Regions from separate parts of the Sutcliffiella horikoshii genome, predicted to be linked through region 1. Evidence: a T-box and tRNA genes for the amino acid it is inferred to sense, from the RefSeq annotation. Region 1 holds a T-box; the other holds one or more tRNA genes.

Region 1 (5,948 bases):
ACCCTTTGTACGTATTACGAACACTCCAATATATTTCGGTATCATCATCACAATAAAAGCCTTCAAGATTACACCGCTCAATTATTCTATCTATCTTCTTTTTGTCATCTGAACAAATCATAGAAAAATGGCTATCCCAATGAGTGGTAATAAGGATGGAGTTATCATGAGTAAAAAGGTTATGTCTTGCTAAAGTATCTTGATTGATTAAGTCATCTATGTACTCTAACTTTCTTTCTGCACCAAATTCATCTCCTACCCAAATCCAATCATACTTCTCCTGTTTTATTGCACCTAACAGTTTATTTATCAAAAGAGCCGGCAGCATTCCCTCTGTTGGTGGCACAAGATTGTCTTTCTCACTGACAGTGTTGATTTTCTCTTTAAATTCCTTATTCTCAAACTCCTTATTTAAACCAAGTATTCGTGTGCGAAGTCCAATATCTAACTCTTCATAACTTTTCAATCCACTAAGAGCTATGAATTCTTTCCACGTTACAATTTCACAATGATTTATAATTTGAAATTTGTCTGGGTTTGTTTCTGAATTAAACAGTTCTGTATCTATGTTGACTGGTTTAATAAAGGGATGGAAGAAGATATAAACATCATTAAAAACCCCTTTATAAAATGCCTTGATTGATACGTCCTCATAGGCACAAACTGCAAATCTATGAGGTTCTGGAAGGACTCTATCTGCTTTCAAATGTAACACTCCTTATTCTAAATCACTCTACCTATGCCCATCTCTCCTAGCTTGAATATATCCATAATACGCACAAGTCCCATTTTGGGTTAAGTCTTTTACCTCAAAACCGCACTTCTCATAGAAACTGAAATTATTAGCGGAGGTGTGTGCAAACCAATCACCGTGAGGCAGTTTTTGAACACAAAGTTCTACAATTTTCTTCCCGATACCTTTCCCACGATATTCCGATAAAACAACTAAATCTACTATGTTAGCAACCATTATTTGGTCTGAGATAACCCTAACCATCCCAATCATCTTGTTTTGGTCCCACACCGTAAATGCCCACGTAGAGTTTTTAAAGATAAGCGAGAACTTCTCTTTTTGCCAAGCCGGGGTATTCCTTGCCCATCCCGCATCCTCAAAAAGAGCTTCTACATATTCAGAAGGAACCCCTTCTGTTCCTTCCCTTATTACTAAACCGTTGTAATATTGGTACATATTTAACACCCCCTTATAATTAAATCATTTTCCTTCCCTTACAACTTTAAAAGACAAACTCGACAGAACAAAAGCCAATATTATTAGCAAAGGCGCCACCACAAATAATCCTATTAAATCCGTTGTAAGATTCCAAGGTACGAAAGCATTCCAGAATATCCCCATAACCTTCCATAATAGAACAAATATAATCACAGTAAATACAAGATATAATATTTTTTCTAATCCTTTTTTCAATATATACAATCCCTTCCCCTCTTATTGGCGGCTATTATCAGCGTATTTAAGGCCCATAAACAATCATAAAGACTATTAGACACAGGTTAAATAAAATCAATATCTTTCCAAAGATATTCCTGAAGGCTAGAACAGAAAAAAACATAGAAACTACAAATGATGGAATCGCTACTTTTGAGGGGAAATAGGTGAAATCTAAAATTCCTACCATGGGAAATAGTAAGATAAGGATGCATACGCCTGTAAATATGCACGAGAAAAGACATGCAAGACTGAGGTAACTAAATGTAGCCATACTTCTTATGTGTTGTTTTTCAGAAATATTATTAGACATCTTTATCTCCTTTTTATATAAATTTTTATTAAACGTTGCTTGGTGGGCAACTTCCATAATGTATAATACCAATTATTTCAAATTTTTAATATTTACACAATATGAATTTCATAAAAAATGAAGCTTACCTTTTTTCAGATAAGCTTCCACAGGTATAATTTATTTTCTAGTTAACGGAAACAATACGCAGTCTTTAATCGTTTCACAATCCGTAAGTACCATTAGTAATCGTTCAATCCCAAATCCCCACCCCGAAATTGGTGGCATTCCATACTCCATAGCCAATAAGTAATCTTCATCCATTTCCATGGCTTCTGTATCACCGCCATTTTTCAAGATGGCTTGGGCCTCTAATCGTTTTCTCTGTTCAACAGGGTCTACTAATTCTGAATAGGCATTGATGATTTCAGAACCATTTACTACTAATTGAAAACGGTCTGTAATTGCTGGATTGTCATCTTTTGCTCTGGCTAAAGGTGATAAATCAATTGGATGGTTAATTAAAAAGGTTGGTTCTATTAAATATGGGCGACACACTTTTTTGTATAGAAGGTCAATGAAATTCCCTCTTCCCAATGTCTCGATATCCTCGGCTTCTAAATAAATATTTCTTCGTTTTGTTTCCTCATGTAATCTTTTCACATCTGGATACAAATCAATATCTATGCCTGTATCTTTTAAAATTAATTCTCTAAACGACACTACATTCCACTCTAATGAAAAATCAATCGATTGTCCTTTTATCCTAATAACTGTTGAGTCAAATGTTTGTTTTAGGACATATACAATCATTTCACGCATGAGCTTCATCGTATCTTCATAATTCCAATAAGCTGCATAGCCTTCCACCATGGTGAATTCTTGAAGATGTTGAGGGCTAATCCCTTCATTTCTAAAGCATTTTGCAAATTCGAATACTTTTGTAAAGCCTCCTACAATAAGCCTTTTCAAATAAGTCTCTGGAGCAATTCGTAAATTTAGTTCCGTATCTAGCGAGTTATGATACGTTTTAAACGGGCGTGCTAACGCACCTGAGGAAGTATGTTGCAATACAGGGGTTTCCACCTCCAAGAAGTCTTTTTCCTCTAAAAATCTACGAACAGCACGCACTAATTTTGTTCGCATTAACATACGATTTTTTGTTTCTTTTGTCATCATCAAATCTATATATCGTTGTCTATACCGTGTGTCTATGTTGCTTAATCCATGCCATTTATCCGGTAGTGTGTGTAACGCTTTCCCAAGCAGTTCATATTTTTCAATACGCAGCGTTTTTTCATTTGTTTTCGTAGAATACATCTTCCCTTCTACACCGATAAAATCGCCTATATCCAAATAATCGAGGAAATCATTCAAAGCCTGCTCCCCAACCTCTTCTTTTTTTAGAAGAAGTTGCAACTTACCTTGTATGTCTGAAATAGTGATAAAACTGAATTTACTAAACTGACGAATCCCCATGATTCTTCCTGCAACTCGAACACCTGCTGTTCCATCCTCAAGTGTAGAGGATTCGTAAAGTTCGTAATTTGTCTGGAACCTTTCAGGATATACTGGAATCCCCTTTGATCTTAAAGCCAATAATTTCTCTATTCTGAGGGCTGTTTGTTCTTGACTCATTTTTATCAACTCCAATTTTTCATTTATCTAATTTCCAGCTGCCATACTATTTTAAAAAACAAAAAAACTCCCACCCCCAAGATTATTCATCTTGAGGACGAGAGTTGTTAACTTCGTGGTACCACCCCAGTTTGTTGACATGTTACCATATCAACCTCTTTAGGTACTTCTGTTTTTAACAAACAAGTATACCCTATCTCTATAACGGGAGATCCCGTCGCAGTATCACTAAGAAATCTTAGATCCGTGCAAAGGCTCCGAGGCTTTTTTCATTAAAATCATTATTGCTTCTTCTCACCTACCGAAGCTCTCTGGAAACAATGAATCTTAATTACTCTTCTCTTCACAGCCGTACATTCCGTATGTTTTTTAGAATATTAGCACAAATAAATACTTTAGGCAATCTCCTACCCCAATTTATTTCACTATTTGGGTTGAAATAGAGGAAATGATTAAATTGTTTAGAATTTATTATAGATGACAAAGAATAAAGGAGTAATGGAAGAGTGATTGATCAAATAATTCCAGCGCTAATTGCTTTTATTATTGTTGCAATTTTATCTCCGCTATTTATTGACGCCTTGAGGAAGCTTAAATTGATACAACCAATAAGAAAAGAACTTCCTTCCGATCATCAATTAAAGAAAGGCACTCCGTTAATGTTCGGTATTATTCTGTTTGTAGGAATTATACTATCGATTCTTTTTTCACCTACTCCCTTGATGTACTTTTTGTGTATTACGTACATTCTATTTAGTTTTATTGGGTTTTTGGACGATTTTTGGAAGGCTTCGCGTCAAGATCCAGGGGGAGTATCAGGCAAGACTAAACTTATTCTTCAATTTACTTTCACAGGTACTTTGCTTTATTACGTAATTGTCGAACTAGGCATAGGCACCCAGATTAATATTTTTAAAGACATTACTTTAGATTTACCGATGGTGTTATATGTCATTGTCATTACCTTATTTGTTGTGGGATCTGCAAACGCCATCAATTTCACTGATGGATTAGACGGTCTTTTAGGAGTAGTAGCAATCCCTACATACTTTTTCTTTTTTGTGGTTTCAGACAGACCAGAGGTTCAACTTTTTAGTTTAATTATGATTGGATGTTTACTGGGCTTTCTCATCTATAATATATACCCTGCAAAAGCTTTTATGGGTGATACAGGATCATTAGCTATAGGTGGTTCCTTATCCTTTCTTGCCGTTCTCGAAAAGGTTGAAATTCTAATTCCCATTTTGTTTTTCATATATTTTGCTGAGCAACTGTCGGTTATTTTACAGGTTTCCTCGTTTAAACTTACGCATAAACGCATCTTCAGAATGACACCGATTCACTATCACTTTGGCTTAAAATATGGTTGGTCCGAAACGACTATTGTCACAGTGTTTGGATTAATATCTTGGATTTGCGTTTTTATTTGTTTAGCTTATTGGAGATTTCTTCTATATCCATAATTGAACTTAAAGCTATTCCAATGATTATTAGAGGTAACCAGGCAACGCAAAATGCAACGCAGAAATACCAAGGGCAAAAATCTCCCACAAGATAAATGGAAGTACTAATCAATACCCCGATGATCACATAAATGGTGATAATCTCCATTTTGCCATCGAACTCCTTTTTACTAGTATAAAAAGGTGTACTTGCAAGGGTTCTTCAATTAGGCGAAACAACTTGGAAATTCACAAAAAAATAAATCCAGCCCCTTTTTTAGTGGCTGGATTCTTTACTATTACTCTTACATTAGTTCATAAGAAACTCCCCTACTCCACCCTCACGAATATGAAAATCAATACCAGGTTGTAAGTTGTTTATGTAAATTGTTCTGGTGTAACATTAATGGGTATAAATTTTGACGGAGGACTCGAACCTCTTGGGGTCACCCCGAAACCCGTACCATTAATGACAACTTTGACCTGTTGCAAGGTTCGGTATTCGCCTTTTCATTTTCGCTACCAGCTTATCTTATGAAGAAAGTAAATCGGTTTTCCAATTAAGCTCCTGGATCTTCACATCATATAATCGATATTTCTGTGACAGTTCATCCACATGCTTTTGCATTTCTTTTACACTGATAGTTGTGATGTATTTGATTTCTGCCCGTGAATAACGCTCAAGTTTCATGGATGCTTGGTCAAGAAGTTCGCTATGAATCTTCCGTTCCTGGCCAATCAAATCACGAGATGCCAATGCATCTGCAAGTGACTCCATTTTATCAAATTTCGTTTTTAAATTGGTCTTGTTTATTTGCTGGATCAGAAGTCTTAACTTCTCTAATAGCTCCGTTAATTCCTTTAACAATATCTTTGGATCTTCGTTTGGTTCGTCCCCTTCCTGCACCCTCACATTCTGCAGCAACCTATTCTTCAATTGCTCCACACGCTTTTGATAATCTGCCCGTAGTATTAATGCCTCAGCTAATTTCATTAAGATCTCCTCCTAGTCTACAAAAATAGTGATTAATGCCAATAAGGTTGTTTCATCTCAATTACTTCACCAGTGCGAGGATTTACTAAAAAGAACCTATCGTCTGCCTCATAATGATAATCCCGATTATTAATG
Region 2 (5,948 bases), 730 kb from region 1:
AGCAAACTTATCTTCATATTCACCAGGCATTTTGTTTAACAGCGACTTCTTGCCATGAACCACTTCATCATGGGAGAAAGGCAAAATGAAATTCTCGGAAAATGCATATACGATGGAGAAAGTCACTTTATCGTGTAGATGTTTTCTTTGCTCTGGAGTAGCCTCCATATATCGCAAAATGTCATTCATCCAACCCATATTCCACTTGTAATTGAATCCCAGTCCTCCACTTGAGGTTGGAGAGGTAACTAATGGCCAATCTGTTGAATCTTCCGCAATCATAAGTGCACTGTAATCTTGTTCAAATACCGCTTCATTCAGTTTTTGCAAAAATTGTTGTGCAAAGGGGTTCGCATGCTCTTCCTTCGAATTTGGCCAATAAAGCATGTTGGCCACCGCATCCACTCTAAAGCCATCAACATGGAAATATTCCATCCAGAACAATGCATTTGATATTAAAAAGCTCCTTACTTCAGGCTTTCCTAAATCAAAGTTCGCCGTTCCCCATACTTCATTCTCCCGGTCATGATAGTTCTTATATTCAAAGACGGGAGCCCCATCAAACATATATAACCCGTGGGCATCTTTACAGAAATGTCCCGGTACCCAGTCTAATATCACACCTATGTCCTCTTGATGACATGCATCAATAAACGCCATTAACTCTTTAGGATTTCCATATCTGCTTGTCGCAGCATAATACCCCGTACCTTGATAGCCCCATGAACGGTCATATGGATGCTCCACCAATGGCAGCAATTCTATATGCGTAAAACCATGCTCCTTAATATAAGGGATTAATTCCGTGATCAACTCTATATAGGAGTAAAGTTCTCCATCATTCTTTTTCTTCCATGAACCAAGGTGCAGTTCATAAATAAACATCGGTTTTTCATAAACCAATTTTCGTTTCTTTTTCCTGCGCCAGTTTTGATCCTTCCATTTGAACCCTTCTAAGTCATATACAATGGATGCTGTATTAGGTCTTACTTCTGCATGAAAAGCAAATGGATCCGCTTTATGTAATATTTCACCGGATTGTGTAACAATCTCGTATTTATATAAGTGTCCGGATAAGTCCTCATCTATTTGGATACTCCAAACACCTTCGTTATTTAATTTCTCTAGTGGATGCACCTCTCCATTCCACTCATTAAAAGAACCCATTACGCGCACCTTCTTGGCATTAGGGGCCCACACAGTGAACCTGGTTCCTAACACTTTCTTACGATGCCGTACTAAATGAGAGCCAAAAAGCTCATAACTTTTATACAATGTTCCCTCATGAAAAAGGTGCAGCTGAAAATCCGTCGCACTCGTAGCAATCAATTTTTTCACCCTTCCATCATTCCTTATAAAAAAGAATATTGTTATACACTACTATTCTCTTTTTTATAATATTCTCCTTTATCCGACAAGTCGAAATCGTATGACATAAATCAACAATATTTAATTTTACAGATTATTATGTAATAAATAAGCAATTTAAGGAAACCGTTTTCATTGTTGCTCTGCTTGAAATTGCGGTATAACAGCATTTTTGGAAGGGTTTACATTATGAGAAGTTTCGACTAAAAATTAGGAGGAGGAATGTTGTTTTTTGTCGAAAAGTTTTTCCGTTCAACATAGTCTACAAGCATAAATGTACACGCTTACAAGAATAGATTATTTTAATATAATAATTTTACTTTTCGAAATGGGGTTTTGTTTGTCTTGCAGAAGGGTATTGTATGAGTTGAGAATATCTTAATTTATTGTTAAGATGCAAACTTACTTTTTACTTGGAATAGAAATTTCGAGGCACTTTTCGAGAGAATTTTGGACAAATAAAAAAAGCCATAGTATTTATAAAATACCACAACTTTTGATGACCCGTACGGGATTCGAACCCGTGTTACCGCCGTGAAAGGGCGGTGTCTTAACCGCTTGACCAACGGGCCAGATAATCTGGCGGAGAAGGAGGGATTTGAACCCTCGCGCCGCTTACACGACCTACACCCTTAGCAGGGGCGCCTCTTCAGCCACTTGAGTACTTCCCCAGATATGGCTCCACCAGTAGGATTCGAACCTACGACCCTTCGGTTAACAGCCGAATGCTCTACCGCTGAGCTATGGTGGAACGGTACATAAAAAAATGGTGGGCCTAAGTGGACTCGAACCACCGACCTCACGCTTATCAGGCGTGCGCTCTAACCAGCTGAGCTATAGGCCCACAAAAATGGAGCGGGTGATGGGAATCGAACCCACGACATCAGCTTGGAAGGCTGAGGTTTTACCATTAAACTACACCCGCTAAAAAGGGCGACTGATGGGAATCGAACCCACGAATGCCTGAACCACAATCAGGTGCGTTAACCACTTCGCCACAACCGCCATAATAATATTTACTTAGTAAAGATGGTGCCGGCGATAGGAGTCGAACCCACGACCTACTGATTACAAGTCAGTTGCTCTACCAACTGAGCTACACCGGCATTAAAAGATCATTAGAAAAATCAAAGTGGCTCGGGACGGAATCGAACCGCCGACACATGGATTTTCAGTCCATTGCTCTACCAACTGAGCTACCGAGCCAAACTATTAGTTAAAAATGGCGGTCCCGACCGGGATCGAACCGGCGATCTCCTGCGTGACAGGCAGGCATGTTAACCGCTACACCACGGGACCATTTGGTTGCGGGGACAGGATTTGAACCTGCGACCTTCGGGTTATGAGCCCGACGAGCTACCGGACTGCTCCACCCCGCGACAATAAGATATAAGTCTCTATACTCACCATATCATTTAAAATAATATGGCGGAGGAAGAGGGATTCGAACCCCCGCGGGCTTTGACACCCCTGTCGGTTTTCAAGACCGATCCCTTCAGCCGGACTTGGGTATTCCTCCGCGTATAGAAAGAACTGGTGGACCTTGTAGGACTCGAACCTACGACCGGACGGTTATGAGCCGTCTGCTCTAACCAGCTGAGCTAAAGGTCCTTTTTGGTAGCGGCGGAGGGGATCGAACCCCCGACCTCACGGGTATGAACCGTACGCTCTAGCCAGCTGAGCTACACCGCCAAAAAGAAAATAAAGTATTAAAGTGGAGCCTAGCGGGATCGAACCGCTGACCTCCTGCGTGCAAAGCAGGCGCTCTCCCAGCTGAGCTAAGGCCCCAAATTCTAAAAGGGATTTAATGGTCGGGAAGACAGGATTTGAACCTGCGACCCCTTGGTCCCAAACCAAGTGCTCTACCAAGCTGAGCTACTCCCCGATAATGGCGCGCCCGAGAGGACTCGAACCCCTAACCTTTTGATCCGTAGTCAAACGCTCTATCCAATTGAGCTACGGGCGCATATAGATAATAGTTGTTTTACTGCTGTAAAAAACTCTGGTGCCGAGGACCGGAATCGAACCGGTACGGTAGTCACCTACCGCAGGATTTTAAGTCCTGTGCGTCTGCCAGTTCCGCCACCCCGGCAAGTCTGTTGGAGCGGAAGACGGGATTCGAACCCGCGACCCCCACCTTGGCAAGGTGGTGTTCTACCACTGAACTACTTCCGCTAATATAAAATTACAATGCGGGTGAAGGGACTCGAACCCCCACGTCAAAGACACTAGATCCTAAGTCTAGCGCGTCTGCCAATTCCGCCACACCCGCAAGATAAATGGTGTGCCATGAAGGACTCGAACCTTCGACCCTCTGATTAAAAGTCAGATGCTCTACCGACTGAGCTAATGGCACAAAAATGGTGCCGGCGATAGGAGTCGAACCCACGACCTACTGATTACAAGTCAGTTGCTCTACCAACTGAGCTACACCGGCATAATATTGATGGTTAATTCCACTAGGTGAAAAAATATTGGTGGAGGATGACGGGATCGAACCGCCGACCCTCTGCTTGTAAGGCAGATGCTCTCCCAGCTGAGCTAATCCTCCATATAAATGCCTGGCAACGTCCTACTCTCACAGGGGGAGATCCCCCAACTACCATCGGCGCTGAAGAGCTTAACTTCCGTGTTCGGTATGGGAACGGGTGTGACCTCTTCGCCATCATTACCAGACAAATTATATTATACAAAATTGAGAAAGAAAATCAAGATGTTTTTACATCTTTCGTGTTCCTTCAAAACTAGATAATGTGTTCATATCAAGAATTCATATCGTTCACTTATTTCGATACTTATTTGGGTTAAGTCCTCGATCGATTAGTATTCGTCAGCTGCACATGTCACCATGCTTCCACCTCGAACCTATCTACCTGATCATCTTTCAGGGATCTTACTTACCGAAGTAAAAGGAAATCTCATCTTGAGGGGGGCTTCATGCTTAGATGCTTTCAGCACTTATCCCGTCCGCACGTAGCTACCCAGCTATGCCTTTGGCAAGACAACTGGTACACCAGCGGTGCGTCCATCCCGGTCCTCTCGTACTAAGGACAGCTCCTCTCAAATTTCCTGCGCCCACGACGGATAGGGACCGAACTGTCTCACGACGTTCTGAACCCAGCTCGCGTACCGCTTTAATGGGCGAACAGCCCAACCCTTGGGACCGACTACAGCCCCAGGATGCGATGAGCCGACATCGAGGTGCCAAACCTCCCCGTCGATGTGGACTCTTGGGGGAGATAAGCCTGTTATCCCCGGGGTAGCTTTTATCCGTTGAGCGATGGCCCTTCCATGCGGAACCACCGGATCACTAAGCCCGACTTTCGTCCCTGCTCGACTTGTAGGTCTCGCAGTCAAGCTCCCTTGTGCCTTTACACTCTGCGAATGATTTCCAACCATTCTGAGGGAACCTTTGGGCGCCTCCGTTACTCTTTAGGAGGCGACCGCCCCAGTCAAACTGCCCACCTGACACTGTCTCCCAGCCCGATAAGGGCTGCGGGTTAGAATTTCAATACAGCCAGGGTAGTATCCCACCGACGCCTCCACCGAAGCTAGCGCTCCGGCTTCTCAGGCTCCTACCTATCCTGTACAAGCTGTACCAAAATTCAATATCAGGCTACAGTAAAGCTCCACGGGGTCTTTCCGTCCTGTCGCGGGTAACCTGCATCTTCACAGGTACTATAATTTCACCGAGTCTCTGGTTGAGACAGTGCCCAGATCGTTACGCCTTTCGTGCGGGTCGGAACTTACCCGACAAGGAATTTCGCTACCTTAGGACCGTTATAGTTACGGCCGCCGTTTACTGGGGCTTCGGTTCAAAGCTTCGCTTGCGCTAACCTCTCCCCTTAACCTTCCAGCACCGGGCAGGCGTCAGCCCCTATACTTCGCCTTACGGCTTCGCAGAGACCTGTGTTTTTGCTAAACAGTCGCCTGGGCCTATTCACTGCGGCTCTCTCGGGCTTTAACACCCTAACAGAGCACCCCTTCTCCCGAAGTTACGGGGTCATTTTGCCGAGTTCCTTAACCAGAGTTCTCTCGCTCACCTTAGGATTCTCTCCTCGCCTACCTGTGTCGGTTTGCGGTACGGGCACCATACTCCTCGCTAGAGGCTTTTCTTGGCAGTGTGAAATCAGGAACTTCGGTACTATATTTCCCTCGCTATCACAGCTTAGCCTTAATGAGAAGCGGATTTGCCTACTTCTCAGCCTTACTGCTTAGACGCGCATATCCAACAGCGCGCTTACCCTATCCTTCTGCGTCCCCCCATTGCTCAAACGGAGTGGAGGTGGTACAGGAATATCAACCTGTTATCCATCGCCTACGCCTTTCGGCCTCGGCTTAGGTCCCGACTAACCCTGAGCGGACGAGCCTTCCTCAGGAAACCTTAGGCATTCGGTGGAAGGGATTCTCACCCTTCTTTCGCTACTCATACCGGCATTCTCACTTCTAAGCGCTCCACCAGTCCTTACGGTCTAGCTTCAACGCCCTTAGAACGCTCTCCTACCACTGTTCGTAAGAACAGTCCGCAGCTTCGGTGATACGTTTAGCCCCGGTACATTTTCGGCGCAGAGTCACTCGAC

Evidence for each region. A T-box is a leader RNA that pairs with one kind of tRNA and senses whether it is charged. The one in region 1 lies ahead of lysS (lysine--tRNA ligase), so its partner is inferred to be a tRNA-Lys.
Region 2: it encodes a tRNA-Lys, which carries the amino acid that the T-box ahead of lysS (lysine--tRNA ligase) is inferred to sense. The anticodon was not compared.

Annotation. Positions count from the first base shown of each region.
Region 1 is NZ_CP082918.1:2,708,581-2,714,528, forward strand. It holds gene K7887_RS13965 (DUF2711 family protein) at 1-706, opposite strand, end outside; gene K7887_RS13970 (GNAT family N-acetyltransferase) at 734-1,189, opposite strand; gene K7887_RS13975 (hypothetical protein) at 1,214-1,426, opposite strand; gene lysS (lysine--tRNA ligase) at 1,920-3,377, opposite strand; T-box leader at 3,468-3,733, opposite strand; gene mraY (phospho-N-acetylmuramoyl-pentapeptide-transferase) at 3,884-4,840, shown strand; gene K7887_RS13990 (DIP1984 family protein) at 5,352-5,813, opposite strand; gene K7887_RS13995 (hypothetical protein) at 5,846-5,948, opposite strand, start outside.
Region 2 is NZ_CP082918.1:3,438,124-3,444,071, forward strand. It holds gene glgB (1,4-alpha-glucan branching enzyme) at 1-1,329, opposite strand, end outside; tRNA gene K7887_RS17555 (tRNA-Glu) at 1,869-1,940, opposite strand; tRNA gene K7887_RS17560 (tRNA-Ser) at 1,949-2,039, opposite strand; tRNA gene K7887_RS17565 (tRNA-Asn) at 2,045-2,119, opposite strand; tRNA gene K7887_RS17570 (tRNA-Ile) at 2,136-2,212, opposite strand; tRNA gene K7887_RS17575 (tRNA-Gly) at 2,220-2,293, opposite strand; tRNA gene K7887_RS17580 (tRNA-His) at 2,301-2,373, opposite strand; tRNA gene K7887_RS17585 (tRNA-Thr) at 2,399-2,474, opposite strand; tRNA gene K7887_RS17590 (tRNA-Phe) at 2,502-2,574, opposite strand; tRNA gene K7887_RS17595 (tRNA-Asp) at 2,592-2,667, opposite strand; tRNA gene K7887_RS17600 (tRNA-Met) at 2,671-2,747, opposite strand; tRNA gene K7887_RS17605 (tRNA-Ser) at 2,795-2,887, opposite strand; tRNA gene K7887_RS17610 (tRNA-Ile) at 2,903-2,979, opposite strand; tRNA gene K7887_RS17615 (tRNA-Met) at 2,984-3,060, opposite strand; tRNA gene K7887_RS17620 (tRNA-Ala) at 3,084-3,156, opposite strand; tRNA gene K7887_RS17625 (tRNA-Pro) at 3,177-3,253, opposite strand; tRNA gene K7887_RS17630 (tRNA-Arg) at 3,258-3,334, opposite strand; tRNA gene K7887_RS17635 (tRNA-Leu) at 3,372-3,460, opposite strand; tRNA gene K7887_RS17640 (tRNA-Gly) at 3,469-3,543, opposite strand; tRNA gene K7887_RS17645 (tRNA-Leu) at 3,560-3,640, opposite strand; tRNA gene K7887_RS17650 (tRNA-Lys) at 3,649-3,724, opposite strand; tRNA gene K7887_RS17655 (tRNA-Thr) at 3,730-3,805, opposite strand; tRNA gene K7887_RS17660 (tRNA-Val) at 3,844-3,919, opposite strand; rRNA gene rrf (5S ribosomal RNA) at 3,928-4,044, opposite strand; rRNA gene K7887_RS17670 (23S ribosomal RNA) at 4,169-5,948, opposite strand, start outside.